4 regions of the Clostridium chauvoei genome follow, and region 1 is predicted to be linked to each of the others. Evidence: predicted binding sites of a transcription regulator. Region 1 holds the regulator's gene; each other region holds the start of a gene.
What was found. The regulator Rex, encoded in region 1, represses fermentation and respiration genes when NADH is low (regulators of the CRP and FNR family bind a similar motif). The targets are predictions, from matches to a motif close to ATTGTTAANNNNTTAACAAT.
Positions count from the first base shown of each region.

Region 1 (7,967 bases):
ATGCTTATCTTCTGGATTTATTATTGAAGGAACTCCATCTCTTATAAGTGTTCCTGTCTTTGGATCAATTTTTACAGCTGTTGTATCTGGAACTTGCTTTAAACAAACTACTATATTCATAATCTAAGTCCTCCCCTTACTATCTTAATGCGCTTCCTGAAATAACCATCTTTTGAACTTCTGAAGTTCCTTCGTAAATTTCAGTTATCTTAGCATCTCTCATCATTCTTTCTACTGGATATTCTTTAGTGTAACCGTATCCTCCAAATATTTGAACCGCCTTAGTTGTAACATCCATTGCAACTTCAGCAGCATAAAGCTTAGCTCTAGCAGCATCTACTGAATAAGGCATCTTAGCTTCTTTTAAACATGCAGCTTTATATACTAAATGTCTAGCTGCTTCTATCTTAGTATCCATTTCTGCAATCATCCATTGTAATCCTTGGAATGCAGCTATCGGTCTACCAAATTGTTTTCTTTCTTTCATATAAGCTATAGCTTCTGCAAGTGCACCTTCTGCAATACCTAAAGCTTGTGCAGCAATACCAATTCTTCCTCCATCAAGAGTCTTCATTGCGATTCCAAATCCTTTTCCTTCTTGACCAATTAGATTTTCTTTTGGTACTATACAATTTTCCATAACTAATTCAGTTGTTGAAGATGCTCTAATTCCAAGCTTTTCTTCTTTCTTTCCTATTGAGAATCCTGGGAAGTTCTTTTCAACTATGAAACCTGATATTCCCTTAGTTCCCTTACTCTTATCAGTCATTGCAAAAATTATAAATGTTTCAGCAACTCCACCATTTGTAATAAATATTTTTGATCCATTTAACACATAATGGTCACCATCTAAAACTGCTACTGTTTGTTGTCCTGCAGCATCTGTACCTGCTCCTGGTTCTGTTAAACCAAATGCTCCAATCTTTTTACCTGTTGCTAAATCTGGTAAATATTTTTCTTTTTGATTCTTATTACCAAATTGTTCTATTAATGATGCACAAAGTGAAGTATGAGCTGATAATATAACTCCTGTTGTTGCACAAACCTTTGATAACTCCTCAACTGCTAGTATATATGCAAGAGTATCTCCACCAGCTCCACCATATTCTTTAGAAAATGGAATTCCTAGCATTCCAAGCTTGGCCATTTTCTCAACGTTTTCCATTGGAAATCTTTCTGTTTCATCTATTTCTGCAGCAATCGGCTTTACTTCATTTACTGCGAATTCTCTAACCATTTGTCTTACTAATTCTTGTTCTCTAGTTAATTGAAAATTCATTTACTATACCTCCTTGTTATTAAAACCTCTATTCAATAATAATTGGAAAATTACTTCGTTATCTGTTTTTTTAATCTTCTGACTATTTATTTTGGAAATTTTTACTTCTTCTTTCAATAAAGGCTGTCATTCCTTCAAACTGATCTTCTGTTGAAAAACACTTTCCAAAATCTCCTGCTTCTATTTCAATAGCATTATCTATATCTACTTGCATTCCCCTATTAATTGCATCTTTACATAGTTTAACTGCTATTGGTGCATTCTCTATAATCTTTTTCGCAACAGCCCTAGCTTCATCCATTAAACTTTCTAGTGGTACTACCTTATTTACTAACCCAATTTTTAATGCTTCATCAGCTTTTATTATTGCTCCAGTATATATTAATTCTTTTGCTTTACCTTCTCCAACCAATCTTGGTAATCTTTGAGTACCACCAAATCCTGGAGTTATTCCAAGTCCTGTTTCTGGTTGTGCAAATTTAGCCTTTTCTGAAGCAATTCTTATATCACATGACATAGAAAGCTCGCATCCACCACCAAGAGCGAAACCCGAAATCGCTGCAATAACTGGCTTGTTTAATTTTTCTAATCTTCTGAATACTTTGTTTCCAAGAAGACCAAATTCTCTTCCCTGTTCCTCATTTAATTCTTTCATTTCTGCAATATCAGCACCTGCTACAAATGCTTTTTCCCCCGCACCTGTCAATATTACGCAGTATATGTTGCTATCCTTTTCTAAGTCTGATATTACTGTATCAATATCTTTTAGAGTTTCTGAGTTTAAAGCGTTTAATGCTTTTGGTCTATTGATTGTAACAATAGCTAAGTTGCCTTCTTTTTCAAGAATTACATTTTTTAATTCCATATTCAGGTCCTCCCTCTCATAATAAAAAATTAATACAATTGATGTTAACCATATTTGAACATTTAATTTTTGATAAATTCAGATTGTTGAATTTTGCGAAAAAAAATTGAACATTCAGAAATCTCTTTTGTTAATATTGTAACAATTTAATAAAAAAAAATAATTGAAGCACCAGCTTCAATTATGATTATAAACTTTAGATTTTTGTTTTGCAATAACTATTTCTATTTTATACTATTTTTTACAGTTAATTATCTTTATTTATCTTGGCCATCTTCAATCTTTTTTTCATCTTCTTTATCATCCTTATGAAGTAGATAAATTAGAGTTAATAAGCTTTCTGATAAATGCACATTTTCAACTATAACATCTTCTGGTACAACTAAATCTACAGGAGCAAAATTCCAGATTCCTTTTACCCCACCTTGAACTAGTACATCACAAACCTTTTGTGCATTTATTCTTGGAACACAAATCATTCCAATGTCTATACTATCATTTTTTAGGAATGATTCTAAATAATCTATATCTTGAATCTCTATGCTTCTCATCCTTAAACCAATTAGCTTTGGATTAGCATCGAATATACCTCTAAGATTTAAGCCTAGCTCTGAAAATCTACTATAGTTAGCTACCGCTTGACCTATATTTCCAGCCCCTACTATTAATGTTTTATACTCTTTATTTAATCCAAGTATCATGCTTATTTGTTTATATAAATCTCTTACATTGTATCCGTATCCTTGCTGTCCAAAATCTCCAAAACAATTTAGGTCCTGACGTATTTGAGAAGCTGTAAATCCTATTTTTTCCCCAAGTTCTTTTGATGATATTCTATCGACATCATTTCTCATCAATTCCTGTAAATATCTATGGTATTTGGGTAATCTCTTAATTACAGCCATAGAAATATTTTTCTTTTTTTCCATACTGTACCGTCTCCTTAGCCATTATTATTTTAAATTTCTCTATGTATATACATAATAATATCATATGAAATCCATATAATCTATATTTTAACACTTTTATATAACTATTTGAATGTTTTTAGTTATCTATTTAACAAACATTGTATATTTTATAACCTAAATATATTTTTAAATGTAAAGTTAATTACCTTAAATAACAATATTGTGTCTACTAAATTATTAATTTTCTATTTTAATTTATTATTATTTTGCCTATTATTTAAATATATTAAACTTCAAAATATAATATTTTTCTATATTTAGATTTGTTTATTATAAAAAAATAAGACTTATGTATAACGTAGCAGATCCGTTATACATAAGTCTATAGTATATACAAAGCGTCTTTCAGCTTTGTAACCAAGATCAGAAATCTTGTATGCTTCCCTTATGCCTGAATGTTCTCAACCTAACTTATTATATTTAATATGATGAATTTTGTCAATATGTGTACTATAAATTAAATTTAATTTATATACATCTATTATTTAAGACATCTAGTTGAATTTAAAACAGCTAATATAGTAACCCCAACATCTGCAAATACAGCTTCCCACATCGTTGCTACTCCAAAAGCTCCAAGTAACAATACAAATATTTTTATTCCTAAGGCAAATATAATATTTTGCCATAATACTTTATTTGTTTTCTTTGCTACTTTAATTGCTTCAACCAAAGCCTGTGGTTCATCATTCATTAATACTATATCTGCAGCTTCTATTGCAGCATCCGAACCTATATTTCCCATAGCTACTCCAATATCAGCTCTTGCTAGAACTGGTGCATCATTTATCCCATCCCCAACAAAAGCAACCTTGCTTACATTTGAACCTTCTTTTAGTAAGCCCTCAATTTTTTCTACCTTATCTACTGGTAGAAGTTCTGAATATACATTATCTATTCCTACACTCTTTGCAACTTTTTCTGCGACAACTTTATTATCACCTGTTAACATTACAACTCTATTTATTCCATTTTCTTTTAATTCTTTTATAGCTTCCTTAGCTTCTTTCTTTATTTCATCAGAAATAATTATATTTCCTTTATATTCTTTATTTATTGCAATATATACTATAGTTCCAATTGAATCCACTTCTTCATATTGAATATTAAACTTCTTCATTAACTTATAGTTTCCTAATAAAATTTCCTCATCATCAATTGAAACCTTTATTCCATGTCCTGATACTTCTTCATACTCTTTAATATTATCTTTATTTATTTCTTTTCCATATGCTTTAACTATTGATTGAGCAATTGGATGATTAGAAAAAACTTCACCTAAAGCTGCAATTTCAAGTAATTTATCAGAATCTATATTTATAGGATTTACTTCTGTCACTTTAAATACCCCTTTGGTTATAGTTCCTGTTTTATCAAAAACTACTGTATCTACATCCTTCAAGGCTTCCAAATAATTTCCACCCTTTACTAGTATTCCTTTTTTAGAAGCTCCACCAATACCTGCAAATAATACTAATGGAACAGAGATAACTAATGCACATGGACATGATACAACTAAAAATATTGATGCTCTATAAATCCACACATCAAAAGTTGCATTAGAAATTACAAGTGGTGGAATTAAAGCTAAACCTAAAGCTAAAAATACTACTATAGGAGTATATATTTTTGAAAACTTAGTTATAAACTTTTCTGTAGGAGCTTTTTTGCTAGATGCATTCTCAACTAATTCTAATATTCTTGATACTGTTGACTCTCCAAACCCTTTAGTTACTTTTACTTTTAATACTCCATTATTATTTATACAACCTGCTAAGATTTGCTCATCTACTTTTATCTCTCTTGGTACTGATTCACCTGTTAATGCAGATGTATCTACTAAACTACTACCTTCAATTACAACTCCATCTAAAGGAACTCTTTCTCCTGGTTTTATAATTATAATATCATCTACACTTACATCTTCTGGTGATACTTTAGTATCTTTATCTCCAACTAATAAATTTGCATAATCAGCTCTTATATCCATTAATGATGTTATTGATTTTCTTGAACGATTAACCGCATATCCTTGGAACATTTCTCCAATTTGATAAAACAACATAACTGCTACACCTTCTGGAAACTCTCCAATAAAGAAAGCACCTAAAGTAGCTACTGTCATTAAGAAATTTTCATCAAATAATTCACCTCTTATTATATTTCTAAAGGCAGAATATACAACTCCTCCTCCTATTAATACATAACTAACTACAAATAATATAGCTGCTACTATAGAATCTTTAGATAAAATCATAGCTATTATATATAATATAGCACCTATTATAAGCTTCCAATTATCCTTTAATTTAAAGCTTATAGACTCATGATTATGCTCATGTTCATGTCCACCTTTTTTATTGTCTTCATGATGATGATGTTCATTACAACAATTACCACTATGAGAGTGATTATGGTTATGATGTCCTTCTTTAATATCACAACAAAAATCTTTGCAGATATTTTTATTAGTTGCTCTTTTTATCTTGCTTTTACCCTTTTCTAATACTATTACTTCTGGTTCTAATTTTTTTACTATATCTTTAACTTCTTCTATTATTTTGTCTTTAGGTACACTACTATCAATTTCTACTATCAATGTAGAAGTGGAAAAGTTTAAATTTGCTTCTACAACTCCATTTAACTTATTTACTCTTCCTTCAATTTTATTTCCACAATTAGCACAAGTTAAACCTTCCAAAGTAAGCTTAATAATATTTGAGTTTTTCATTATACCCCTCCTTCTTATTCCGTAACATGCCTAAATCCTTCATCAAAAATATGCTTTACGTGTTCATCATCTAATGAATAATAAATAACTTTTCCCTCTCTTCTAAATTTAACTAATCTACTAGATTTTAAAACTCTTAATTGATGTGAAATAGCTGATTGATTCATTCCTAATAATGCCGCTAAATCACAAACACACATTTCAGACTGAAATAATGCACAGATTATTTTTATTCTGGTTGAATCACTAAAAGCTTTAAATAAATCTGCAACATCATATAAAATCTCCTCATCTGGGATACTTTTTCTAACTTTATCTACTATATTTTTATGAATTATATTACAAGTACAAGCTTCAGTTTTTTTTTCTTCCATATTTTCCTCCTTACATATGAACAACTGCTCATATGTTTATTTGTATTTATTATATTCTTATCTTAGTAAAATTGTCAACATTTTATTATTTTTTATAAATAAAAAAAGCTTGGATTATCCAAGCTAAATTACCATTGAAAAATGTTCTTTTATTTTTTCATTTAACATAACTTCATCTAAAATCATATTTATTATGCTATCACAAACATAGTATGCAAAAGTTAAATCATGATTAAAATCAATTTTACCTTCATACTCGTCTTGAAGCTTTAAAATATATTTAGTTATTTCTTCTGAAGTTAAATGTGAATTTATGTCTTTTGTAATTTTAAATTCTTTAGCTACTTTAGCTAAATCTTTTTCATAAATAATATGATCTTTCATAGCATTAGGATTTTTAAACTCCCATCTTTGATTATGTGGTACACAAAAGTAATCACATAAGAAGTGACAAACAACTCCTAGTTCTTGATTAAACTTATTTATTGAGTATCTATAATATATGTCATGCACTGTTAAAGAAGATAAAAACTCTATTTTCTTAACAATCATATCAAAACTTTCATCAAAATAATGTTTTTTTAATTTATATTTTGATGCACAATCTGGTTTAAGATTTCCCCAAACAAAGTGTGATTCTTTTATTAAAAAAAGTTTGTTTTCATCTACATTCTCTATAAAATTATTTGCTAGCATCTTGTGAGTATTCATTAGCAATTTTATCACCTCACTTACATACATCTATAATGTATACATTAATATTAGTCCTATTTTAATATTAAAACAAGTAATTCTTATTTCATTATTATCCACAACTTAGTTTACATAAAAATGCAACTTTTATTCTAAAAAATCTCACTTATTATTTTACTCTTTTTTATTCTAAAAGTTCCCAAATAAATAAATTTTTAGTGTTTTTATTTACTTTTTGTTTTATTATATTAAAATTTATTTTATTATAAATTATTTTTTAATATAATAAGAATGGAGGGGAGAATATGAAGAAAAAATTTTTAACTACTTTATTAATAATATCAATTTCAATTATCTTTATAGGATGTAATAAAAATAAGAATACTTCTACAAAAGAATCATCTGGTGATACTATTTCTTCTGAGGAAGGCTTACTTAATGTTGAAGTAACTTTACCAAAAAGTTTTTTAGTGATAAAGATGCATCTACAATTGAAACAGAAGCTAAAGCTGAAGGAATAAAAGATGTTAAAGTAAATAATAATGGGTCAGTAACTTATAAAATGAATAAAAGTACGCATAAAAAATTATTAGAAAATCTAAAAAAGGGTACTGATGAATCTATTGCAAAAATAATTGAAGACAAGAAAAATTTTCCTTCTTTTGACAATATTACTTATAATGATGATTTAACAGAGTTTAATATATTTGTGGATAAACAATCTTATAACTCTATACAATCATTAGGGGTTTTAGCATTTTATTTTACAGGTAATATGTATCAAGCTATGAATTGCGTAAGCTCGGATAAAATCAATACTACTGTAAATTTTATTGACTCTTCTACTAAAGAAGTAATTGAGAGTGGCAATTCTAAAGATATGGGAAATTCTTTTAATTAAGTTTTTTTAAAACTAGCTTTGACATAAAAGCTAGTTTTTCATAATTTATTTACTAACTAAAAAAATATTTTAAGGGGGACTTACTCTAATGAAAAAATACATAATTATAACCTTAGCTTTAATATCAACATTATTACTTGGAATTATTATTGG
Region 1 covers NZ_CP018624.1:67,276-75,242, reverse strand. The annotation lists gene BTM21_RS00330 (electron transfer flavoprotein subunit beta/FixA family protein) at 1-120, opposite strand, end outside; gene BTM21_RS00325 (acyl-CoA dehydrogenase) at 140-1,279, opposite strand; gene BTM21_RS00320 (short-chain-enoyl-CoA hydratase) at 1,362-2,144, opposite strand; gene BTM21_RS00315 (redox-sensing transcriptional repressor Rex) at 2,402-3,073, opposite strand; gene BTM21_RS00310 (heavy metal translocating P-type ATPase) at 3,597-5,846, opposite strand; gene BTM21_RS00305 (ArsR/SmtB family transcription factor) at 5,861-6,220, opposite strand; gene BTM21_RS00300 (zinc dependent phospholipase C family protein) at 6,344-6,931, opposite strand; gene BTM21_RS00295 (hypothetical protein) at 7,219-7,434, shown strand; gene BTM21_RS00290 (hypothetical protein) at 7,476-7,814, shown strand; gene BTM21_RS00285 (hypothetical protein) at 7,903-7,967, shown strand, end outside.

Region 2 (7,967 bases), 1.4 Mb from region 1:
GCTATTTAAACATTACTAATATATTAAGTGCATGTGTTTTAACAGGTGCAGATGCAATACATCCTGGATTTGGATTTTTATCAGAAAATGCTCGTTTTGCAAAAATGTGTGTAGAATGTAATATAAAATTTATCGGACCAGATTTCGAATCCATAGAACTTATGGGAAATAAGGCAAAGGCAAGAGAAGTTATGAAAAATGCTAATGTACCAGTAGTACCAGGATATGAGGGGATTATAGAAAATGAAGAGCATGCATTAATGCTAGCTAAAGAAATAGGTTACCCTTTAATGGTTAAAGCTTCAGCTGGTGGAGGCGGTAAAGGTATAAGAATAGTTAGAGAAGAAAGTGAATTTAAATTAGCCTATAATACCGCTAAGGCAGAAGCTCAAGCTTGTTTTGGAGATGATAGAATATATTTAGAAAAGTTTATAGAAAAGCCAAGACATATAGAATTTCAAATATTAGCAGATGAATTTAATAATGTAATTCACTTAGGAGAAAGAGAATGTTCATTGCAAAGAAAAAATCAGAAGGTTTTAGAAGAAGCTCCATCAACATTTCTAAATGAAGATTTAAGAAATGAAATGGGTGAAATTGCAAAAAGAGCAGCTAGAGCAGTTAACTATAAAAATGCAGGAACTATTGAATTTTTAGTTGATAAAAACGGAGAATATTATTTCATGGAGATGAATACTAGAATACAAGTAGAACATCCTATAACTGAAATGATAACAGATATAGATTTAGTTAAAGAACAACTAAAAATAGCATCTAAAATTCCTTTAACTTTAAAGCAAGAAGATGTGAAAATATCTGGTCATGCAATAGAGTGTAGAATAAATGCAGAAGATCCATGTAAGGATTTTAGACCATGTCCTGGAACTATAAAAGAATTATGTATGCCAGCAGGAATGGGAGTTAGAATAGATAGTGCTATATATTGTGGATATAAAATTCCTCATAATTATGATTCTATGATTGGAAAATTAATAACCTTTGCAAAAACAAGAGAAGAAGCAATTATAAAAATGAAAAGGTCATTGGCAGAGTTTGGTATTGGGGGAGTTGTTACTAATATAGATTTTCAATATTGGTTAATTCAACAAGAGGAATTTTTAAGGGGAGAATATGATACTTCCTTTTTAGCAGAAAAGATGGTGAAGAAAGATGCTTAAGGATTTATTTAAGAAAAGTCAATATGCAACAGTAAGTAAAGTAACATTTAGCAATAATGAAATGGGAGAAAAACCCAATATACCTTCAGGTATGTGGACTAAATGTGATAGTTGTGGAAATGTACTTTATACTAAAGATTTAGATTTAAACTTAAATGTATGTAATAGATGTGGGTTTCATTTTAGAATAAATGCAAAGGAAAGAATAAGACAAATATTTGATAAAGACTCTTTTAAGGAAGTTTTTAAAGAGGTAGTAACAACAAATCCTTTAAATTTTAATGGGTATGAAGAAAAGATAAAAAAAGGAATAAGTTCATCAGGTAGTGATGAAGCTGTAATTACTGGTATTGGTAAAATAAATAAAATAGAAGTAGCTACTGCTGTTATGGATAGCTTCTTTATGATGGGAAGTATGGGGAGTGTAGTAGGTGAGAAAATTACTAGAATAGTAGAATATGCTACAGATAATAACTTACCATTAATTATATTTACAACCTCAGGGGGAGCTAGAATGCAAGAGGGGATTTTTTCTCTTATGCAAATGGCAAAGGTATCAGCAGCTATTGCAAGGCATGATGAAAAAGGACTTCTTTATATAACAGTTTTAACAGATCCAACTACAGGGGGAGTTACAGCAAGTTTTGCAATGGAAGGCGATATTATTTTAAGTGAACCAAAAACTTTAGTAGGATTTGCTGGGAGAAGAGTTATTGAAAATACTATAAAAGAAACACTTCCAGAGGATTTTCAAAGTTCAGAGTTTCTTTTAGAAAAAGGGTTTATAGACTCAATAGTAGAAAGAAAAAACTTAAGAGGTCATATTTATAAAATTCTATATCTTCATGGAGGTAAAGAAAATGAGTAGAGAATTAATTAGAAGTATATCTGTTTGGGATAAGGTAAATGTAGCAAGACATAAAGATAGACCAAATGGGAAGTTTTATATAGATAATATTTTTGAAAATTTTATTGAATTACATGGAGATAGAAATTTTGGAGATGATAAAGCTATAATTGGTGGAATTGCATCAATTAATAATAAAAGTGTTACAGTTATAGCTATTACTAAAGGAGAAAACACTAAAGAAAATATAGAAAGAAATTTTGGTATGCCAAATCCAGAGGGTTATAGAAAAGCTTTAAGACTTATGAAGCAAGCAGAAAAGTTTAATAGGCCTGTAATTTGTTTTGTAGACACTCCAGGAGCTTTTTGCGGTATAGGAGCAGAAGAAAGAGGTCAAGGGCAAGCAATTGCACAAAATTTAATGGAAATGAGTAGATTAAAGACTCCAATAATATCTATAATTATTGGAGAAGGTGGAAGCGGTGGTGCTCTTGCTTTAGCTGTAGCAGATAAAGTTTTTATGCTTGAACATTCTATTTATTCTATTTTATCTCCAGAAGGTTTTGCATCAATTTTATGGAAGGATGGAAGCAAGGCTAAAGAAGCAGCAGAAGTTATGAAAATAACAGCTCAAGATTTAAGGGAGTTTAAAATAATAGATAAAGTTATAAGAGAGCCACGAGGTGGAGCTCATAAACACAAAATAAGAATGGCATTAGGAATAAAAAAAGAATTATTAGATTCACTTAAAGAGTTAGAAAATAAGAATACAAAAGATCTTTTATCAGAAAGATATGATAAATTTAGAAAAATGGGGAATTTTACTTAGAAGAAAACAGCGATTTAGGCTGTTTTTCTTTTTATAGGTAAAAAAATATGATATTATTATGAAAAGCAAAATGAATATAGGGGGATTATATTTATGAGAAATAATAGTTTAGAAGTTGCTAAAATAGCAACTAAAATGGCTATTTCAACTAGAGAAGAAGAAGAAAAGTTGAAAATAGATTTAAAAAAAGAAGGTTTTTTAGTTACAGCCGTTAATATTGGAGGAAATATAAACGAATCTACTTCTAAAATTTTAGAAAGAGCTTTAGTTGCATCTAAAAGAAATGATGTAATAAGAGAAGAGCATCTTCATGAAGGTGGTATAATTGGAGCAACAAGAGATGCTCTTATGCAAATATGGGATAGAGCTAGTGGACAAAATGTTGGTGGGAAAATTGGAATAGCTAGAAAAGGTGAGCATTTAAGTGTATGTATTTTTCTAAGTATAGGGTTATTACATTTAGATGAAGTAGTTATAGGAATTGGACATAGAGCAGTACCTATGTAAGTGTTAGAATGAGAATTTTTTTATTCTCATTTTTTTTATTTAAAATAAATTATGTAAATATTAAATAGAATTTAGAAATGTGAAAAAAATATGAATAGATTGTTATATTAATAACAATAAATTGTAGAAAATATTCCTTGTATATATTTGGAATAAACATTTAGAAAAGGGTTAAAACCGAATAGATAATTCAGAAGAGAAAAAATAATCAGAAAATACAAAAAATAAAAAAGTATAGAATAATATGCTTACAATAGGGCAAAATAGGAGTGGCAATAGATTGTAGCAATAAAATAAATGGCTATTTTACAAGCTTGCAATAGTTTTATATATTTTATTAATAAAAATAAGAAAATAAAAATAAAAAAAACAAGAAAAAAAGATTGACAAAAAATAAACAATCTTATACAATGAATTTGTAGTCGATGAGAAATCGATGAAAACATAATAATTAAAATAGATAAAAATAAAATTTACATATTTGTAGGAGGAATAACAATGGCAGTTACAAATGCACAAGAGTTAACTCAAAGAATTAAAGACCTTAGAGCAGCACAAAAAGTGTTTGCTACATACACTCAAGAACAAGTTGATGAAATCTTTAGACAAGCAGCTATGGCAGCTAATGATAACAGAATTAAATTAGCAAAAATGGCAGTAGAAGAAAGCGGAATGGGAATAGTAGAAGATAAGGTTATAAAGAACCACTTCGCTGCTGAATATATATATAACCAATACAAGGATATGAAAACTTGTGGAGTTATAGAAGAAGACCATACATTTGGTATTACTAAAGTTGCAGAGCCAATAGGAGTTATCGCTGCTATAGTTCCAACTACAAACCCAACTTCAACAGCTATATTCAAAACTTTAATAGCTTTAAAGACTAGAAATGCAATAATCATTTCACCACATCCAAGAGCTAAACATGCTACAATCGCAGCAGCTAAAATAGTTTTAGATGCAGCCGTTAAAGCTGGTGCTCCAGAAGGAATAATCGCTTGGATAGATGAACCTTCAGTTGAATTATCACAAAATGTTATGAGAGAATCAGATATAATACTTGCTACAGGTGGTCCTGCAATGGTTAAGTCAGCTTACTCATCAGGAAGACCAGCTTTAGGAGTTGGAGCAGGAAATACTCCAGCGATCATAGATGAAACAGCTCACATTAAAATGGCTGTAAACTCAGTTCTTTTATCAAAGACTTTTGATAATGGTGTAATTTGTGCATCAGAACAAAGTATATTAGTTATGGATTCAATCTATGATGAAGTTAAGAAGGAATTAGCTGAAAGAGGAGCTTACATCTTAAAGGGTGAAGAAATAGATAAGGTTAGAAAGATAATCTTAAATGAAAAAGGTGGCTTAAATGCTAACATGGTTGGTCAATCAGCTTATAAAATTGCTGAAATGGCTGGAGTTAAGGTTCCAACATCAGCTAAGGTTTTAGTTGGAGAAGTTGAATCAGTTGAATTAGAAGAACCATTCTCACATGAAAAATTATCACCAGTATTAGCAATGTACAAAGTTAAATCTTTCGATGAAGCTTTAACTAAGGCTTGCAGATTAATAGAATTAGGTGGTATGGGTCATACTTCAGTATTATATACAGACCAAGTTAAATCAACAGAAAGAATTGCAGCATTCGGAGCGGCTATGAAGACTGCAAGAACTTTAATAAACATGCCAGCATCACAAGGAGCTATCGGAGACGTATTTAACTTTAGATTAGCACCATCATTAACACTAGGATGTGGATCATGGGGTGGAAACTCAGTTTCAGAAAACGTTGGTCCTAAACACTTAATAAACGTTAAGAGTGTTGCTGAAAGGAGAGAAAATATGCTTTGGTTTAGAGTTCCAGAAAAGACTTACTTCAAATATGGTTGTTTACCAATAGCTCTTCAAGAGTTACATGAAATGGGTAAAAAGAAAGTATTTATAGTTACAGATAAAGTTTTAGCTGAATTAGGATACACAAACCATATTACTAATGTATTAGAAAGATTCGGAATGGACTTTAGAGTATTCTCAGAAGTTGAACCAGATCCAACTTTAAGAGCAGCTAAGAAGGGTGCAGAAGCAATGCTTGCATTCCAACCAGACGTAATAATTTCATTAGGTGGAGGATCACCAATGGATGCTGCTAAGATTATGTGGGTTATGTACGAACATCCAGAAGTTAGATTTGAAGATTTAGCTATGAGATTTATGGATATAAGAAAGAGAGTTTACAAGTTCCCAACTATGGGTGAAAAAGCTATGATGGTAGCAGTACCAACATCAGCAGGTACAGGATCAGAAGTTACTCCATTCGCAGTTATAACTGACGAACAAACAGGAGTTAAGTACCCACTTGCAGATTACGAACTAACTCCAGATATGGCTATAGTTGATGCTGAACTTATGATGAGCATGCCAAAGGGATTAACTTCATGTTCAGGAATCGACGTATTAGTTCATGCTATAGAAGCTTATGTTTCAGTTTTAGCATCAGAATATACAAATGGTTTAGCATTAGAAGCTATAAGATTAGTATTTAAATACTTACCACAAGCTTATAATGAAGGAACTACAAATATTAAAGCAAGAGAAAAAATGGCTCATGCTTCATCAATAGCTGGTATAGCGTTTGCTAATGCATTCTTAGGAGTTTGTCACTCAATGGCACACAAACTAGGAGCATTCCATCACTTACCACACGGAATGGCTAACTCATTATTAATAAACGAAGTAATTAAGTTTAATGCTACAGATGCGCCAACTAAGCAAGCAGCATTTGCACAATACAAGTATCCAAATGCAGCATGGAGATATGCTAGAATTGCTGATTACTTACAATTAGGTGGAAACACTGAAGCAGAAAAAGTTGAATTATTAGTTAAGGCTATAGAAGACTTACAAGCTAAAGTTGGAATGCCTAAGACTATAAAGGAAGCTGGAGTAAGCGAACAAAGCTTCTACGCTACATTAGACGAAATGGTTGAGCAAGCATTTGATGATCAATGTACAGGAGCTAACCCAAGATATCCATTAATGAGCGAACTTAAGCAAATGTATATTGATTGCTACGAAGCTCCAAAAGCACCTGTAAAGGAAGCAAAGAAGGATAATAAAAAGAAATAGCAAATAAAGCCACTAAGGTTAATTTACATTAAATAGGTAAGAGGTTTTCTATAAAATATAGAAAACCTCTTATTTTATTTTGAAAAGAAAATAAAAGACATAATAAAATTTATGATATTATATAATATAGTAAAGTTTATTAAAATAAAAAAGTTATAAAGAAATGGGGTTGGTATAAAATGAAAAAGAAAATTACTTTTGTACTATCATATATGTTAGTTATAATAATATTACTAGGATGCACAACAACTGTATCAAATAGAGAAGAAAAGAAGATTAAGGAAACAATAGATTATGTTTTATCTTATGATAAAGGGTATGATGAAAATATAAATAAGAAAATAAGTGAAGTTAATTTTTATGTTTGTAATTATGTAACTTTTTATTCTTTATATTTAGGAGATTCGGTTTTAGAAAAATATGAAAGTACTATAAAACATATAACGAAAGATGATGGAAAGTACACTGTGTATATGACGTTAGATATGGTAGCAAAAGCTAAAGAAGTTCATGGAGAAGAAGAAAAAAAAGATGAGGCGGAAGGAAAAGATGTACCTGTTCAAATAGTTTTAAGTAAGAATTCTGATGGATATCATATAGATAGTTTTAAAGAGTACGAAAGTCTAGAAAAGGCAATAGAAAGTAATGCTAATTTTAAATAAAACTAAGAAAGAGTGATAAAATGTATAAACCTTTAGCAGAGTTAATGAGACCTACTACCTTAGAGGACTTTGTTGGACAAAGACATATAATAGGTAAAGGGAAACCTCTATATAATCTGATAAATAAAAAGATAATTCCTAATTGTATATTATATGGTCCACCAGGTACAGGTAAAACCACATTAGCAAATATAATGGCGAATTACGTAGATAGGAAGTTTTATAAATTAAATGCTACAACAGCTTCAGTTAAAGATATTCAAGAAATTACCTCTAGTTTAGATAGCTTATTAAATTATAATGGTGTTGTAATTTATATAGATGAGATCCAACATTTTAGTAAAAAGCAACAACAAGCATTACTAGAATTTATTGAAAATGGACGGGTTACTCTTATAGCAAGTACAACTGAAAATCCATACTTTGCTATACATAAAGCCATTATAAGTAGGTGCAATATATTTAATTTTAATCAATTAGATATACAAGATGTAATAGTAGGCTTAAAAAGAGCTATAGAAAAACTTAAAAAAGAAGGTATAGAGGTTGAGTATTCAAAAGAAGCTTTAGATTATATAGCTACCATATCTCAAGGAGATTATAGGAAAGCTTATAATATTTTAGAGCTTACTATAAACTCTCAACTTAATAATAAAAAAGAAATATCAGTTGAATATATAGAATCTTTAAATCAATCTCATATGAGAGCAGATTCTAGTGGAGATGAGTTTTATAACTTATTAAGTGCTCTTCAAAAAAGCATTAGAGGTAGTGATGAGGATGCGGCTATACATTATTTAGCTAGATTAATAAAG
Region 2 covers NZ_CP018624.1:1,428,008-1,435,974, reverse strand. The annotation lists gene BTM21_RS06765 (acetyl-CoA carboxylase biotin carboxylase subunit) at 1-1,178, shown strand, start outside; gene accD (acetyl-CoA carboxylase, carboxyltransferase subunit beta) at 1,171-2,046, shown strand; gene BTM21_RS06755 (acetyl-CoA carboxylase carboxyltransferase subunit alpha) at 2,039-2,854, shown strand; gene BTM21_RS06750 (HutP family protein) at 2,948-3,361, shown strand; gene adhE (bifunctional acetaldehyde-CoA/alcohol dehydrogenase) at 3,860-6,490, shown strand; gene BTM21_RS06740 (hypothetical protein) at 6,670-7,152, shown strand; gene BTM21_RS06735 (replication-associated recombination protein A) at 7,173-7,967, shown strand, end outside.
Region 2: the regulator Rex is predicted to act here: its motif matches at 3,744-3,763, upstream of adhE (bifunctional acetaldehyde-CoA/alcohol dehydrogenase).

Region 3 (7,967 bases), 110 kb from region 1:
ATAAAGGATTTTGGTACTAACACTAAGGATTCATGTGATTATCCAGACTATGCAGTACCAGTTGCAGAAGCAGTAGTAGCAAAAGAATTCGATTTTGGTATTCTAGTATGTGGTACAGGAATAGGAATTGGTATAGCAGCAAATAAAGTTCCAGGTGTAAGAGCAGCTTTATGCTCAGATACTTTTAGTGCACATGCAACTAGAGAACATAATAATGCCAATATATTAACATTAGGTCAAAGAGTTGTTGGACCTGGATTAGCATTAGATATAGTAAAGACTTTCTTAAATACTAACTTTGAAGGCGGTAGACATCAATTAAGAATAGATAAAGTATCTGAAGTTGAGAAAAAATATAGCAAATAATTTTTAATAATTATTATAGAATTATAGATTAGAGGAGGAGACAAAAATGAGTAAAGTAACACAAATCGATCATCCATTAATACTTCACAAATTAGCTTTTATAAGAAACAAGGATACAGGTGCAAAAGATTTTAGAGAATTAGTTGAAGAAGTTTCAATGCTTATGGCATATGAAGTAACAAGAGATTTAAGTACTGAAGAAGTAGAAATAGAAACTCCAATCTGTAAGGCGAAATGTCAAATGCTGTCAGGGAAGAAAATGGCTATAGTACCAATATTAAGAGCAGGTCTTGGAATGGTAGATGGTATGTTAAAGCTTATACCAGCAGCTAAAGTTGGTCATGTTGGATTATACAGAGATGAGGAAACATTACAACCAGTAGAGTATTTCTGTAAACTTCCACAAGATATTGCAGAAAGAGATGTAATAGTAGTAGATCCAATGTTAGCAACAGGTGGCTCAGCAGCAGATGCAATACAAATATTAAAGAAAAGAGGAGCCAAAAACTTAAGATTAATGTGCTTAATTTCATCACCTGAAGGAATTGAATTAGTACAAAAAGAACATCCAGATGTAGATATATATGTAGCTGGAATTGATGAGAAACTAAATGAACATGGATATATTGTACCAGGCTTAGGAGATGCTGGAGACAGATTATTCGGAACTAAATAATTAATTAAAAGGGGTTTAAAGTTTGCTATGCAATCTTTAAACCTTATTCTTTAATAAAATTAAATTTCTACATAGTTACAGTAAATGTATCATCTTTGAAAACAAAATTATTATTGGTATAATTAAAATACATAAAAATTAAACTTTTATAAGTATCATATAAATATTGAGGTGGATAAATTTTGGATAGGAGAGATAAACATAATTATTATTTAGACATTGCAGAAACTGTTCTAGAAAGAGGAACATGTCTACGTCGTAATTATGGGTCTATAATAGTAAAAAATGACGAAATAATATCAAGTGGATATACAGGAGCACCAAGAGGTAGAAAAAACTGTATAGATATGAAAACTTGTATTAGAGAAAAGTTGAATGTTCCAAGAGGAACTCATTATGAGTTATGTAGAAGTGTTCATAGTGAAGCTAATGCTATAATAAGTGCATCTCGAAGAGATATGATTGGAGCGACTTTATATTTAGTAGGAAGAGATGCTAACAGTAGGGAATATGTTTTAAATGCTAATTCTTGTTCTATGTGCAAAAGAATGATTATAAATGCTGGAATAAAAGAAGTAGTAATAAGAGATAGTAAAAATGAGTATAGGACAATATTAGTAGAGTCTTGGATAGAGGAAGATGATAGTTTAGCTATTAAATTAGAAATGGGATATTAATAGAGGAGGATTTTAAAGTGAATAAGAAAAAAATAATAACAATATTTGGTACTAGGCCAGAAGCTATAAAAATGGCGCCATTAGTGAAGGAATTAGAAAAAAGAGAAGGGTTAGAAGCTAAAGTATGTGTAACAGCACAACATAGAGAAATGTTAGATCAAGTGTTAGAATATTTTGATATAACTCCAGATTTTGATTTAAATATAATGAAATCAAAACAAACATTAACTGGAATAACTAATAGAATCTTAGAAGGTTTAGAAGAAATATTTACAGAAGAAAAGCCAGATATGGTATTAGTACATGGAGATACAACAACGACTTTTTCAAGTGCTTTAGCAGCGTTTTATCAACAAGTTCCAGTAGGTCATGTTGAAGCTGGGCTTAGAACTTTTGATAAGTATTTTCCGTTTCCAGAAGAAATGAATAGAAAACTTACTGGTTCATTAGCAGATTTACATTTTGCTCCAACTAAAGGTTCAAAAAATAATCTTCTAAGAGAAGGTATAAAGGAAGATGATGTATATATAACTGGGAATACAGTAATTGATGCTATGCTTCATACAGTAAAAGATAATTATATTTTTGACAATGAAGAACTAAATGAAATAGATTTCAAAAACAAAAAAATTATTATGATTACTGCTCATAGAAGAGAAAATTGGGGCGAAGGTATAGAAAATATTTGTGATGCTCTAAAATTAATTGTAGAAAAAAATAAAGATGTCGAATTAGTGTATTTAGTACATTTAAATCCTATAGTAAAAGATATAGTAACTAAAAAGCTAGGAGATATAGAAAGAGTACACTTATTATCACCGTTAGATACAAAAGAAACTCATAACCTAATGAACAAATGCTTTATGGTTATGACAGATTCTGGTGGGTTACAAGAAGAAGCACCACACTTAGGAAAGCCAGTATTAGTGCTAAGAGACGTAACAGAAAGACCCGAAGCTGTTAGCTATGGAACTGTAAAATTAGTGGGTACAGATATAGAAAAAATTGTATCAGAAGCAAATAAATTATTAAATGATAATGAAGCTTATAATGATATGAGTAAAGCTGTAAATCCATATGGAGATGGATTAGCATCAAAAAGAATAGCTGATGCAATAGAAAAATATTTTGGTATTAGAGAAGAAAAAGTGGAAGAATTTGTTAGATAAACTGGAAATAAATATAAAAGATTAGGTTGATTATAGAAATAAAAGTGGTATAATGAAATTGTGTTAATTGTTTAACAAATAAGAAAATTCTAACGACGAACTTAGGGAGGTTATAATAATGAGAGAAGTAGTTATTGCAAGTGCAGTAAGAACACCAATAGGATCTTTTGGAGGAGCACTAAAAAATGTATCTGTAGCAGATTTAGGTGCTTTAGTAATTAAAGAAGCTATAACTAGAGCTGGGGTAAAAGGGGAACAAATAGAAGAAGTAGTAATGGGTAATGTTATTCAAGCTGGACTTGGACAAAATGTAACAAGACAAGCAGCTGTTAAGGCTGGGTTACCAATAGAAATTCCAGCTATGACTATTAATAAAGTATGTGGATCAGGTTTAAGAACTGTAGCATTAGCAGCTCAAATGATAAAAGCTGGGGATGCTGACATCGTAGTTGCAGGTGGTATAGAAAATATGTCACAAGCACCATACCTATTAAGAACAGCAAGATGGGGACAAAGAATGGGCGATGGAAAAATGGTTGATTCAATGATTAACGATGCTTTATGGGATGCATTTAATAACTACCATATGGGTGTTACTGCTGAAAATATAGCTAAACAATGGAACATAACAAGAGAAGAACAAGATGAATTTGCTCTTCAATCACAATTAAAAGCAGAAAAAGCTATAAAAGAAGGTAAATTTAAAGATGAAATTGTTCCAGTTTTAATTCCTCAAAGAAAAGGAGAACCTAAAGTATTCGATACTGATGAATTCCCAAGATTTGGTTCAACAATAGAAGGTATGAAAAAATTAAAACCTGCATTTATAAAAGATGGTACAGTAACAGCTGGTAATGCATCAGGCATAAATGATGGAGCAGCAGCATTTGTTGTAATGAGTGCAGAAAAAGCTAAGGAATTAGGAATTAAACCTTTAGCTAAAATAATCTCATATGGACATAAAGGTGTAGATCCATCAATTATGGGATATGGACCTTTCCAAGCAACAAAGAAAGCTTTAGAAGTTTCAGGATTAAAAATTGAAGATATAGATTTAATAGAAGCAAATGAAGCATTTGCAGCTCAAAGTATTGCAGTTGCTAGAGATTTAAACTTTGATATAAGCAAAGTAAATGTTAATGGCGGAGCTATTGCACTAGGTCATCCAGTTGGAGCATCAGGAGCTAGAATTTTAGTAACATTACTTCACGAAATGCAAAAAAGAGATGCTAAAAAAGGTTTAGCTACTCTATGCATAGGTGGTGGAATGGGAACTGCTATGATAGTAGAAAGATTATAAAAATTATCTTTTAAAATAAAATAGATTATATATTAAAATAGTTAAAAAGACTTTCAATTTAATTTGAAAGTCTTTTTTGTATTAAAAAAATAAAAAAACATATAATAATAAAGAATAATATCGACATAATTATACAGTAAATTTTACTATTTTCAAAAATATTAAAAAACTTATTAAATAGAATGAAAGTTCATTATAAACATTAAATTATAAATTATTATACAAGAATATAAAACCTTTAATTTGGTGCTAAATCATTGTAATTAAAGGTTTAACAGGTATTCACCTATATTATTAATAGTATAATAATAATATAAAAATAAGAAAAAAAATAAAAAAATGAATAAATTAAAAATAAATTATTCATTTATAGAAAATATTATATTAATAAGTTTTTAGGTATATATATATAACTATAATAAAAAATGATAAAAAAAAGACTTTGTCCCAAAAAAAACGTATTTAAAGACAAATGAAAATGTTAACATAAAAAGAAAGGTGAAAATTCAATGTTTATAATATTCTGACAAATGAATAATTGTGGTTAAATTTGCCTGTTTGTTATAAAAAACTTATTATTAGTGAATTGCATTAAGTAAAATGATAATAAATGATTATAATCATTGGAAATAGAGAAAAAAGAATAAATTTAAAGAAAAACGAAGTTTTCATTAATGTTTTACGAGGTCTATAATAACAAGAGTCAGTTGGGGGGAAAGATAAAATGAGTAGAGAAATGAATAATTTGCTGAGTAAAATGATAAAATGTGATTTAGTAGGAGGAATCATTTCTGCACTTATAGTATCTTTATTAGTAAACTTACAAATTGCAAGTATATTTTTTATGGGAGTATTAGTAGCCTTAATAAATTTTATAGTTAGTGGAAAAATTTTAGAATATTCATTAATAAGAAATAAAAGACTATTAATAATATGTAGCTACTTCATAAAAATAATGGTGATAGTTTGTTTAGCACTACCATTTATGTACAACTTACAAAAATTAATAGCATATGTTGGAGGATATATAATTCATTTTGTCTTTTTAACAGGCTATTGGCTAAAAAATGAGAAAGGAAGTGATTAGGTGGAACCATTGAAGCCTATATTTTCCTTTGGACTTGGAGGGTTTACAGTAGATATAACTCCTGATATAGTAGTCCAATGGGTTATAATTGTTTTGATAGCTATCTTGGCATGGTGGGCAACCAAAGATTTAAAGGTTAAACCAACTAAAAAACAAGTAGTTGTTGAATCAATATATACTACAATTAGAAATGTAGTATTAGAAAATGTTGGTCAAAATTATAGTGATATAATTCCACTTATAGGTTCTATGGGAATTTATTTACTCCTAATGAATCTTGTAGGTTTAATCGGTATAGTACCACCAACAAAGAATTTTAGTGTAACCTTAGGTATGGCTCTTATAACATTTTCTGTTGTTCAAGCTTATGCTATTAAAAAGCATGGAGTTAAAAGCTACTTAAAGGGATATACACAACCAATTCCAGTTATGTTACCAATAAATTTATTAGAGAGAATTATGTTACCAGTTTCTCTTTCATTAAGACTTTTTGGTAACGTGTTAGCTGCTACATTTATTATAGAATTAGTATATGAAAATCTACATAAGATAGCATGGATAGCACAGATTGGTTTACCAATAGCCTTACATGGATATTTTGATGTTTTTGATGGAGTTATACAAATGGTAATATTTGTTATGCTAACAATGATAAATATAAAAATAGTTTCAGAACACTAATTTTAAGGAGGATTTTATAATGAATGAAATAGGAATGAGAGCATTAGGTGCAGGTATTGCAGTATTAGTTGGTTTAGGAGCAGGTATAGGTATAGGTAATGCTACAGGAAAAGCTGTAGAAGGTATTTCAAGAAATCCAGAAACTAATGGTAAGATCACAACAGCTTTAATCATTGGTGCAGGTTTCGCAGAAGCAACAGCTATTTATGGTTTATTAGTATCAATACTTCTAATATTTGTTGGAGTAAAATAATGAATTTTAGTGACTCCAGAAGGGAGGCAATGTATATATAATGGATATAAACATTAGTGTAGTTTTAGCAACTATAATAAATTTCATTATTCTATTAGCTATCCTAAAACATTTCTTCTTTGACAAAGTTAAGGCAATAATCAATGAAAGAGAAGCTAATATCTCACAAAAATTAGATGGTGCTGAAGAAGAACTTGAAAAAGCCAGAATGTTAGTTATTGAAAATGAAAGAATATTAAAGACTGCTAGAGAAGAAGGAAAGAAGATTACTGAAAGACATAAAGAAAAAGCTGAAAAAGTATATGAAGAAATTCTTGATGAGGCAAACCAAGAAGCTAAAATCATTTTAGAAAGAGCTAAGGTGGAAATCAATAGAGAAAAAGAAAAAGTAGAATATCAACTTAAAAAGGAAGCTATAGATTTAGCAATTGAACTTTCAAAAAAAGTTATCGAAAAGAATATTAATGAGCAAGATAATAGAGAGTTAATTGGAGACTTTATTAATAAGGTAGGTAAGTAATTATGTATGAATATCTAGACCGAAGATACGCTTTAGCTTTATATAAAGTAGCTGAAGAAAAAGGGAAAGTTCAACAATACTTACAAGACTTAAGAGAAATTTGTGATTTAATAGATACAAATAAGGAATTCTACGAAGTAATCAAACATCCGCAAATTAGTACGAAAAAGAAAAAGAAAACATTTATTAATATATTTAAAGGTCATATAGATGAAGAATTATTATCATTTTTATTAATTCTTATAGAAAAAGACAGAATACTTTATCTTAGAGAAAAGCTAAAGGAAATGGAAAAGATAGACTTAGAACATAAAAATACCTTAAATGGAATTGTAAGAACTACAGTTGCATTAACTGATGAGGAATTTAATTCTCTAAAGTCTAAATTAGAAAATAAATATAATAAGCACGTTATTTTAGAACAAATTATTGATGAAAGTATTCTAGGTGGAATATATGTAAGAATCGGTAATGATGTTATAGATGGTACAGTTAAATCCAAATTAGATGAATTAAAGGATTTAATGCTTAGCACAGAATAGAGGTGAAGTCATGAATATTAAGCCTGAAGAAATAACATCCATAATTAAAAAAGAAATCGAAAGATACGAAAAAGAGATAACAACAGTTGACTCAGGAACTATTATTCAAATAGGTGATGGAGTTGCTAGAGTTTATGGTTTAGATGACTGTATGGAAGGTGAATTATTAGAATTCCCTAACAATGTATATGGTATGGCTTTAAACTTAGAACAAGATAACGTTGGATGTGTTCTTTTAGGACCTGAAGAAGGTATAAAAGAAGGCGATATTGTAAAAAGAACAAATAAAATAGTTGAGGTTCCAGTAGGAGAAGCTTTACTAGGAAGAGTTGTAAACTCATTAGGAGAAGCCATTGATGGAAAAGGACCTATAAATCATTCAGAATATAGAGCCATAGAAGTACCAGCACCAAGTATAATAGCTAGAAGTTCAGTTAATGAACCTCTTCAAACTGGTATTAAGGCTATAGATTCAATGATTCCAATCGGTAAGGGACAAAGAGAACTTATAATTGGAGATAGACAAACAGGTAAAACTGCAATAGCAGTTGATACAATCTTAAACCAAAAAGGTAAAGATGTTATTTGTATTTATGTAGCAATTGGACAAAAACAATCAACAGTTGCTAATATAGTTAATACTTTAGAAGAAATGGGAGCTTTAGATTATTCAATAATCGTAAGTGGTACAGCTTC
Region 3 covers NZ_CP018624.1:176,503-184,469, forward strand. The annotation lists gene rpiB (ribose 5-phosphate isomerase B) at 1-366, shown strand, start outside; gene upp (uracil phosphoribosyltransferase) at 413-1,042, shown strand; gene BTM21_RS00885 (deoxycytidylate deaminase) at 1,225-1,719, shown strand; gene wecB (non-hydrolyzing UDP-N-acetylglucosamine 2-epimerase) at 1,737-2,888, shown strand; gene BTM21_RS00895 (acetyl-CoA C-acetyltransferase) at 3,007-4,188, shown strand; gene BTM21_RS00900 (hypothetical protein) at 4,913-5,275, shown strand; gene BTM21_RS00905 (F0F1 ATP synthase subunit A) at 5,276-5,956, shown strand; gene atpE (ATP synthase F0 subunit C) at 5,976-6,209, shown strand; gene BTM21_RS00915 (F0F1 ATP synthase subunit B) at 6,250-6,729, shown strand; gene BTM21_RS00920 (F0F1 ATP synthase subunit delta) at 6,732-7,271, shown strand; gene atpA (F0F1 ATP synthase subunit alpha) at 7,282-7,967, shown strand, end outside.
Region 3: the regulator Rex is predicted to act here: its motif matches at 2,948-2,967, upstream of BTM21_RS00895 (acetyl-CoA C-acetyltransferase).

Region 4 (7,967 bases), 1.1 Mb from region 1:
TTAATTCACTCCCTATTATATTTCAAAGGAAATTCTTGTTCCTTTATCTAGCCTTTCTATTTTCAATCCTCTTCCATATATAAGCTTCATCCTGCAATGAACATTATATAGTCCTATTCTATTTTCCTCAGCTTGTCCATTATAAACTTTATCTATTATGTTTTTATCTATTCCGCATCCATCATCTTCTATGACTATTATATGACCGTTTTTGTATTTCTCACATCTTATCCATATATTTTCACCAGTTCTCTTTTTTAAAATTCCATGCTTTATTGCATTTTCTATGAGTGGCTCTATTGTTAATGGAGGAATTTTAATATCCATATCTTCCTCAGATATTTCATAATGTGCTTTAATTTTATCTCCAAATCTAGCTTCTACTATAGAAACATATGCTTTAACTTGTTCAATTTCTTTTTTTAAGGAAATCATATCACCATTTACTTCTAAATTATATCTTAAATAATCCGATAAATTTACAATTAACTCTCTAGCTCTATCTGGATTTATTCTTACAAAAGAAGTAATAGTATGAAGAGAGTTAAATAAAAAATGAGGATTTATTTGAGTTTGCAATGCTTTAATTTCTGCTTTATCTGCCATCTCTTTGTATTTTTTAATTTTTCCAATCTGTATTTGATAAGAAATTAATTTAGCTAATCCTATAACTAAATGCTTATTTTTTCTGTAATATGGTTTTCTTTATTAAAATATACTTTTAAAGTTCCTATAACTTGACTATCATAAATTAAAGGAGTTATTATAGCTGCTTTAGATTCCTTTCCTTCTATACAACTAAATAATTGTATTCCTTCACCTTTTTTTAATATAGCTGTCTCTCCATTTTTCAAAACTTTCTTAGTATAATCACTAACTATTTTTCTATTATTAAGCTTTAACTGACTATTTTGTGATGAATAAGCTAAAATATCTTCTTTGTCAGTTAATATAACTATTTGAGCATCTATACTAGATCTAATTATTTCACAAACCTTTTTCAAAGATTCTTCTGTAACTTCTTTAAAATAAGGTAAGGTCTTATTTGTTATCTCTAAGGTTTTTCTTGCCTGCTCCCCCTCTAACCTTTCCTTTTCATCAAATATACTTTTTATAATAGTCATAACTAATAAAATTCCTAATGAATTAATTATAACCATAGGTACATATATACCATTAATTATTTCTCTTCCATTCTCAACCATGATAGCTATTAAAAACATACTAATACTTTCTACAAAAATTGTACTAAAAATTCCATAAGCATATTCCTTTTTTATATCGTATTTTTATATAATAAACCTGGTAAAATCCCTGCTAATAGTGTTCCAATAGCGCAGGGAATTGTTGTGCCAATTAATGGTCCATAGCATAATCTATGCAAGCTAGCAATAGCTCCTGCTATCCCTCCAACTATTGGCCCACAGGTTATTGATGCTGCTACAATACTTACATTTCTTATATTAACTATTGCTCCATTATAGTTTATTCCTAAGTATGTTCCTATCATTCCTAATAAAGAAAATAATATAGAAACTATTAATATATCCTTTTTAGTCTGTATTTTATGTTGTATTGCTCTTTGAATTATTTTGCTTCTAGACATTGTAAATGCAATAAGTACTACATATCCTAAATTACTTGCTAATTGACTTAATAATCTCCACATCTCTATCACATCCTAAGCTGATTTTCTCAACTTAATTATACTATATAAGGGATAATTTGTTATAAATTAAAGGTTAGCTAAAACAAAAAATCTTTATAAACTTAAGTCTATAAAGATTTTTTATTTTAATTTATTCAATACCACTATATTGTTTATATAATTTCCAATCTCCACTATTAACTAATATAGCTTCTTTATCGAAATTTATATCTTTTTCTTTGTTATATATATAAGAATAACATAATTCCTTAGTTCCATCTTCATATAATACTTCTACTAAATCCTTATTATATTCATTACTTGGATTTCCTTTAGAAATAAAACCTTCCATTTCATCTACTGCACTCATGACTTCATTATAATCTGATAATGTCATAACTTCTCCATAAACTTCACCATGACCTTTTAGTACTGCTGGATATCCTTTATATGGCATATGATATAGAATAAAATCCTTTACTTTAGCTGGTCTATTTTTAATTACTTTACCCTTTAAATACTTATTATAATTAAAGAAGCCTTCTCTTAAACTACCATATGTAAATACTTTAATTTGGTCTTTTTCTAGCAAATAGTTCCACCTACAGCCTTTACATCTTTATCATTTTCAACGGCTGCTTTAATACATAATTCTAAACCTTTAGTTATATCCTCTAATGACATATATGGAGTATTAGCTTTTGAAAGTACTTGTGATGAAATATAAGGTACATGGATAAAGCCACCTTTTTTATTTGGATATTTTTTATTTATCAAATATAATATTCCATACATAACATGATTACAGACAAAAGTTCCTGCTGTATTAGATAAACTAGCTGGTAAACCACCTTCTATAACTTCTTTAACCATAGCTTTAACTGGCAAATTAGAAAAATATGCATTTTCCCCATCTTCAAATATATTTATATCTAAAGGTTGATTTCCTTCATTATCTTTTATTCTTGCATCATCTATATTAATAGCAACTCTTTCTGGTGTTATTCCAAATCTTCCTCCTGCTTGACCAACAGAAATTATAATATCAGGATTTTCTTTTATTATTGTTTCTTCAATCTTTTCAAGAGATTTTTTAAAGACTGTTGGAATTTCTAATTTTATTATTTCTGCTCCTGCTATTATCTCTGGAAGCTTCTTAACAGCTTCTAAAGCTGGATTTATTGCTTCTCCTCCAAAAGGATCAAACCCTGTTATTAATACTTTCATTCTCTCATCTCTCCTATTCATATATTAATTTTTAAAAAGCTAAAAAATACATTAATGGTATATGTATTAGTAATAAAACTATTGCATAAACAGCTTGTGCCTTTATTACTCCATTATTATCTTCAATATCTAATAAAACTACAGGAAGTATATTGAAATTAGCCGCCATAGGTGTTAATAATGTTCCACAGAATCCTGCTGTCATAGCTATAGCTGATGCTACTATAGGATCTCCTCCTTGTGCAAAAACAAACGGTACTCCTATACCAGCTGTAATAACAGTAAAAGCTGCAAAGGCATTTCCCATTATTGCCGTAAATAAAGCCATTCCTATACAATAAGCAGTTATTCCAATCCATACATTTCCTTCTGGTATTACACCTGAAATCATATTTGAAATAACATCGCCAACTCCTGCTGCTGTAAATAAAGCTCCTAAAGATGCTAACAATTGTGGTAATATTGCTGTTGATCCTATTGCTTGTAACATTCTATCACTGTCTACTATAGCTTCCTGTGGCTTTGCTCCTGTAATAATAAACGTTATAACTATAGCTACTATTGCTGATATTCCTATAGCTGTAACACCTGATAATTGAGTAAATTGTGCTATTGCAAGTGCTACAAAAGCTATTATTAAAGAAGGAAAAAATATCTTAATTCCAATTTTTTCGGCTTTTATTCTCGCAAAAGATTCATCTAATTGCTTTATTGTTCCTACATTTATTTGATTAAATGCGCCTAAAATTCCGATAACTACTATTAATCCTCCAACAATAACTGAAGGAATAAATTCTCCAAATATAAATATTGCTGCTAATATACCCCAAAATGAAGCTGTACCTAATCTTGTTTTATGATTTTTATCTTTCAATGTATATATCATTGTGATAAGCATCATAATTCCAACCATAATATAAAATGTATTTAACAAAATGTTTGAAAGTTGCTCTATATTCATTTATTTATCTCCCTCTTTATTATTTTTAATTCCATATTTTTTAGATAATTTTACATCTAAATAAATATTTTGAATTACACCTAATAAAAATGCGATTATAGCTACTGGTATAGAAGCCTTTGCTACTGCTAAAGTATCAACATTTTGTCCTATTCCTGGTAAGTTTAAAGTTGCAAGAGTACTTGCGATTAAAAGAACTCCTGAATTAGCCATAAAAACATTTTGTCCAAAGAAATTACCATAATTATCTGTTGCTGCTGCATAAGCTTTTATCATATCTTCATCTTTTTTATCGATTTCACCATACTTTGCAATAGCTGCTCCTTGAGCCATAGGATTAATTAATGGTCGAACAAATTGAGGATGTCCTCCAAGTTTTACTGATAAAGTACTTGCTAATTCTCTAATAAATAAATAACCTGAAAGTAATTTTCCTGTAGAAAGACCCTTTACTTTTTCTATAAGTATAATGGCCATTTGCTTTAATCCATACCTCTCACATAAACCTATAACAGGTAAAGTTAATAAAAATAAACACATTTCTCTTTTTGCAACAAAAGTTTCTCCTAAAGTACTTAGAATTTCTACAAAACTCATATCTGCAATAAGCCCAGTTACAATTCCTGCTGATATAATAACTGCAATGGTATTTAACTTTAATGCAAATCCAATTATTATAATCAAAATCCCTATTAATGCCATACTCATTTCCCTTTCCTTTTATATATTTTATTTTTTGTATATTTATAAATTATATAGGTTTATTCTGAAAATTTCTACAGAAAAATTTACCATTATACATTTTTCTTCCGTATTTACAGTTAAATTATTAAAAATCTAATTTTATTTTTAATAATTATGTATTTTTTAAAAACAATATGTTCTTACTATCATAATCAAATATCTTAGTTTTAAGCTTTAATAATACTATTTAGAACCATTCCAATTACCACCAAAGTTATTCCAACTATCCCAATAGTTGTTGGAATTTTATCATTTAATATAAAAATCCCTCCTAAAAGTGTAAATATTACTTCACCAGCTTGAGTTGATTCTATTATTGCTAGTTTATGTACATTATTACTTACCATTTCCGTAGCTTTGAAAAATAATATAGTTGCAATAACCCCAGAAAATATAGCAACTATAAAAGATTGAACTACTTGTCCCTTGCTTGGAAGCCCTACAGTTATTGTGCCCCAAATTGATATAAATAACCAAAAAGGTATACTACATAAAGTCATTCCAAATACTCTTTGAAATGTAGTAAATTCATTTTTACAAATTTCCATCATCTTACGATTACCAAGTGGATAAGCAAATGCCGCTATAATTACAGGTATAATTACTAAAAATGTTTTGCTTCCTGAAATATCTTTTGCTTCTTCAAACATCATAAGAAATATTCCTAATAATATTATTGATGACATCATTAAGGATTTTTTAGGAATACTATTTCTTACATATACTGTACTTTCTCCAACTTTTACTTTTTCCATAAACAATGGTGACATAAGAGCTCCTGCTACTATAGTTATTTGCCAAGTTCCTGCAACTAACCATGAAGCACCATATTCTGATGCAAAACTAAGTGGTGCATAAAATAATCCAAATCCTACTGTACTCCAGATAATCCATTGAATAGGTCTTTTTAAAATATCCCTTATCACTACTTTTAATTGATTGTTTAAAATCATAATAATAAATAAAATTGGTAACATGAAAATATATCTAAGAGATGAACTCCATAGCCAACTTCCTCCATCAATATTCATTTGCCTATTTAATATAAATGTTAATGAAAAAAATAAAGATGACCCAATTCCAAATATAACTGCTTTCTTCAAATTTATTCCCCCCTTGTTTTATATACAATATTCCGTATGTCATATTATATTATATATGTTATATTGTACAACCTATGTTTTACAATATCAATCTAATATTATAAAATAATATATGTTAAAACATACAAATTCTAATAGGAGATTAAAATGAAAAATTTAAATTTAATTATAGGCAATAAACTTAAAAATATAAGAAACAATCGTAATTTAAGCTTAGATGAGTTATCCAAAATAACAGGCGTAAGTAAGGCTATGCTTGGTCAAATAGAGCGTGGTCAATCAAATCCTACAGTTTCTACTCTATGGAAGATTGCAAATGGTTTAAAAGTATCTTTTTCTTTGTTTATTGAAGAGAGTCAAAATGACCTTCAAATTATACATCAAAATGAAATAACTCCAATAATCGAAGATAATGAAAAAATGAGTTTATACCCAATATTTCCTTTTGATGTTAATAAAGGCTTTGAAATTTTTACAATAGAACTAAACCCTGGCTGTAATCATATATCTCCACCTCACAATGATGGTGTAGAAGAATATATAATAGTTACTGAAGGTGAAGTTATTATTGATATAGATTCAGAATCCTTTGAACTTAAAAAAGGATCTTCAATTAGATTTAAAGCTAATAAAACTCATACATATAAAAATATAAAAGAAAATAAAGCAGTATTTCAAAATATAATAAACTATTCTAAAATATAACTTTTTATTTTAGGGTTACTTAAAATAAATAGCACCTAGTAAAATTAAAATTTCTTACTAAGTGCTATTGCTATATCCTCTTTGTAAAGTAATATATTATTCCTTAAATACCTTTTCATAAAATTTATTTAATAATTCATCTTCACTTAAAATTTCATTCCAATCATTAATCTCAATAATTTTATTATCTGAAATCATTAAATAAGTATTTCTATTTTCTTGTTTATAAACTTGTATTTCTGATGGAAGATTTGTTTCCTTTTTTATATATTTTATATTAATTTCTTTTAACCACTTCATTTTCTTATTAATAGCGTATTCTACAGTCCATTTATAATTACTTTCAAATAAATCATAACTTAAATCAATCTTTTCTCCTTTAACACTATAATATAATCTAGATGCTAAAACCCCATTTTTTTCATCAATATATTTACCCTCATCATTTATACTCTTATCATTAAAATCATTTAAAACTATTGGATAATTTTCTTCTTCAATTTTACTATCCCTTGAATTAATTTTTGAAAAAACTTCACTAAAAATTAATGTGTTAAGCCCAATAAAAATAACTACTGTAAAAATAACATAAACTAATATGTTTAAAGTTTTTTTATCTTTACAATTGCTTCTACTTATAAAATTCATTATTATAGATAATAAACCTGTTGCTAATAAAGTTACTACTAACACTTTTAACATATACGCTTCTCCAATTATACCCATGTATATAATTAACGATAGCATTAATAGTATACTTATATTATTAAGAACTAATCTAATCTTCATTGCTTTAAAGCAGTTATAAGACACAACTTCTCCTTTTTTTAAAGCACTTTTCCCCTTAACACCCCAAATAACAAAGTTAACTACTCCTATTATTCCATGTATTATAAATATAGATAAAATAAATAATAAAAATATTTGCATATCATTTGCTAAGAAGTTTGCTTCATAACTTCCAAATGTGCTTATATATTGAGTAAATCCAACTGATAATATAATAATTAAACTTGATAAAACATACTTTAAAGATGCTTTAAAAATACAATTAAACTTTTCCTCTTCATCAGTATGTATGGGATTATTGCTTAAGTCACTTTCACTACAATAAATTTGTATTTTTTCTCTTTCGCAAACAAATTCCCATCCTGCTGCTTTACAATATTCTCTGTATTCTAATGCACTCTCACTATTTTTCCCATCAAAAAATGATATCTTATCCATTATATCTACTGAATATTTTATTTTCTTAGGCTCTATCCTCTTAAATTTCAATAGATATCCTCTCATATTTTTTAACTTCCATCCCTTTAAAGCCATTTCTTCTAAATAATTTTCTAAAGCTTTATATTCATAAGGTAATAGATTAAATAAAACCCATTTAGTATTTCCTATCGTCATAAACATCTCCCCCTAAAAGCATTTTTCCGTCATCAACTAAAATTAGTAATCTTTTATACTCTTCCCGTAATATCTCTAATCCCTTTTCCGTAATAATATAACTTCTCTTTCTTCCTATCACCTCTGTTTCTCTTATCATATTTTCTTTTTCAAATTTCCCCAACAATGCGTATAA
Region 4 covers NZ_CP018624.1:1,792,100-1,800,066, forward strand. The annotation lists gene BTM21_RS13845 (sensor histidine kinase) at 16-606, opposite strand; gene BTM21_RS13850 (LytS family sensor histidine kinase) at 672-1,223, opposite strand; gene BTM21_RS13855 (LytS/YhcK type 5TM receptor domain-containing protein) at 1,277-1,669, opposite strand; gene BTM21_RS08455 (gamma-glutamylcyclotransferase family protein) at 1,800-2,240, opposite strand; gene pcp (pyroglutamyl-peptidase I) at 2,234-2,875, opposite strand; gene BTM21_RS08465 (DUF979 domain-containing protein) at 2,907-3,836, opposite strand; gene BTM21_RS08470 (DUF969 domain-containing protein) at 3,837-4,538, opposite strand; gene BTM21_RS08475 (DMT family transporter) at 4,748-5,683, opposite strand; gene BTM21_RS08480 (helix-turn-helix domain-containing protein) at 5,831-6,388, shown strand; gene BTM21_RS08485 (DUF2812 domain-containing protein) at 6,485-7,792, opposite strand; gene BTM21_RS08490 (PadR family transcriptional regulator) at 7,773-7,967, opposite strand, start outside.
Region 4: the regulator Rex is predicted to act here: its motif matches at 4,654-4,673, upstream of BTM21_RS08470 (DUF969 domain-containing protein).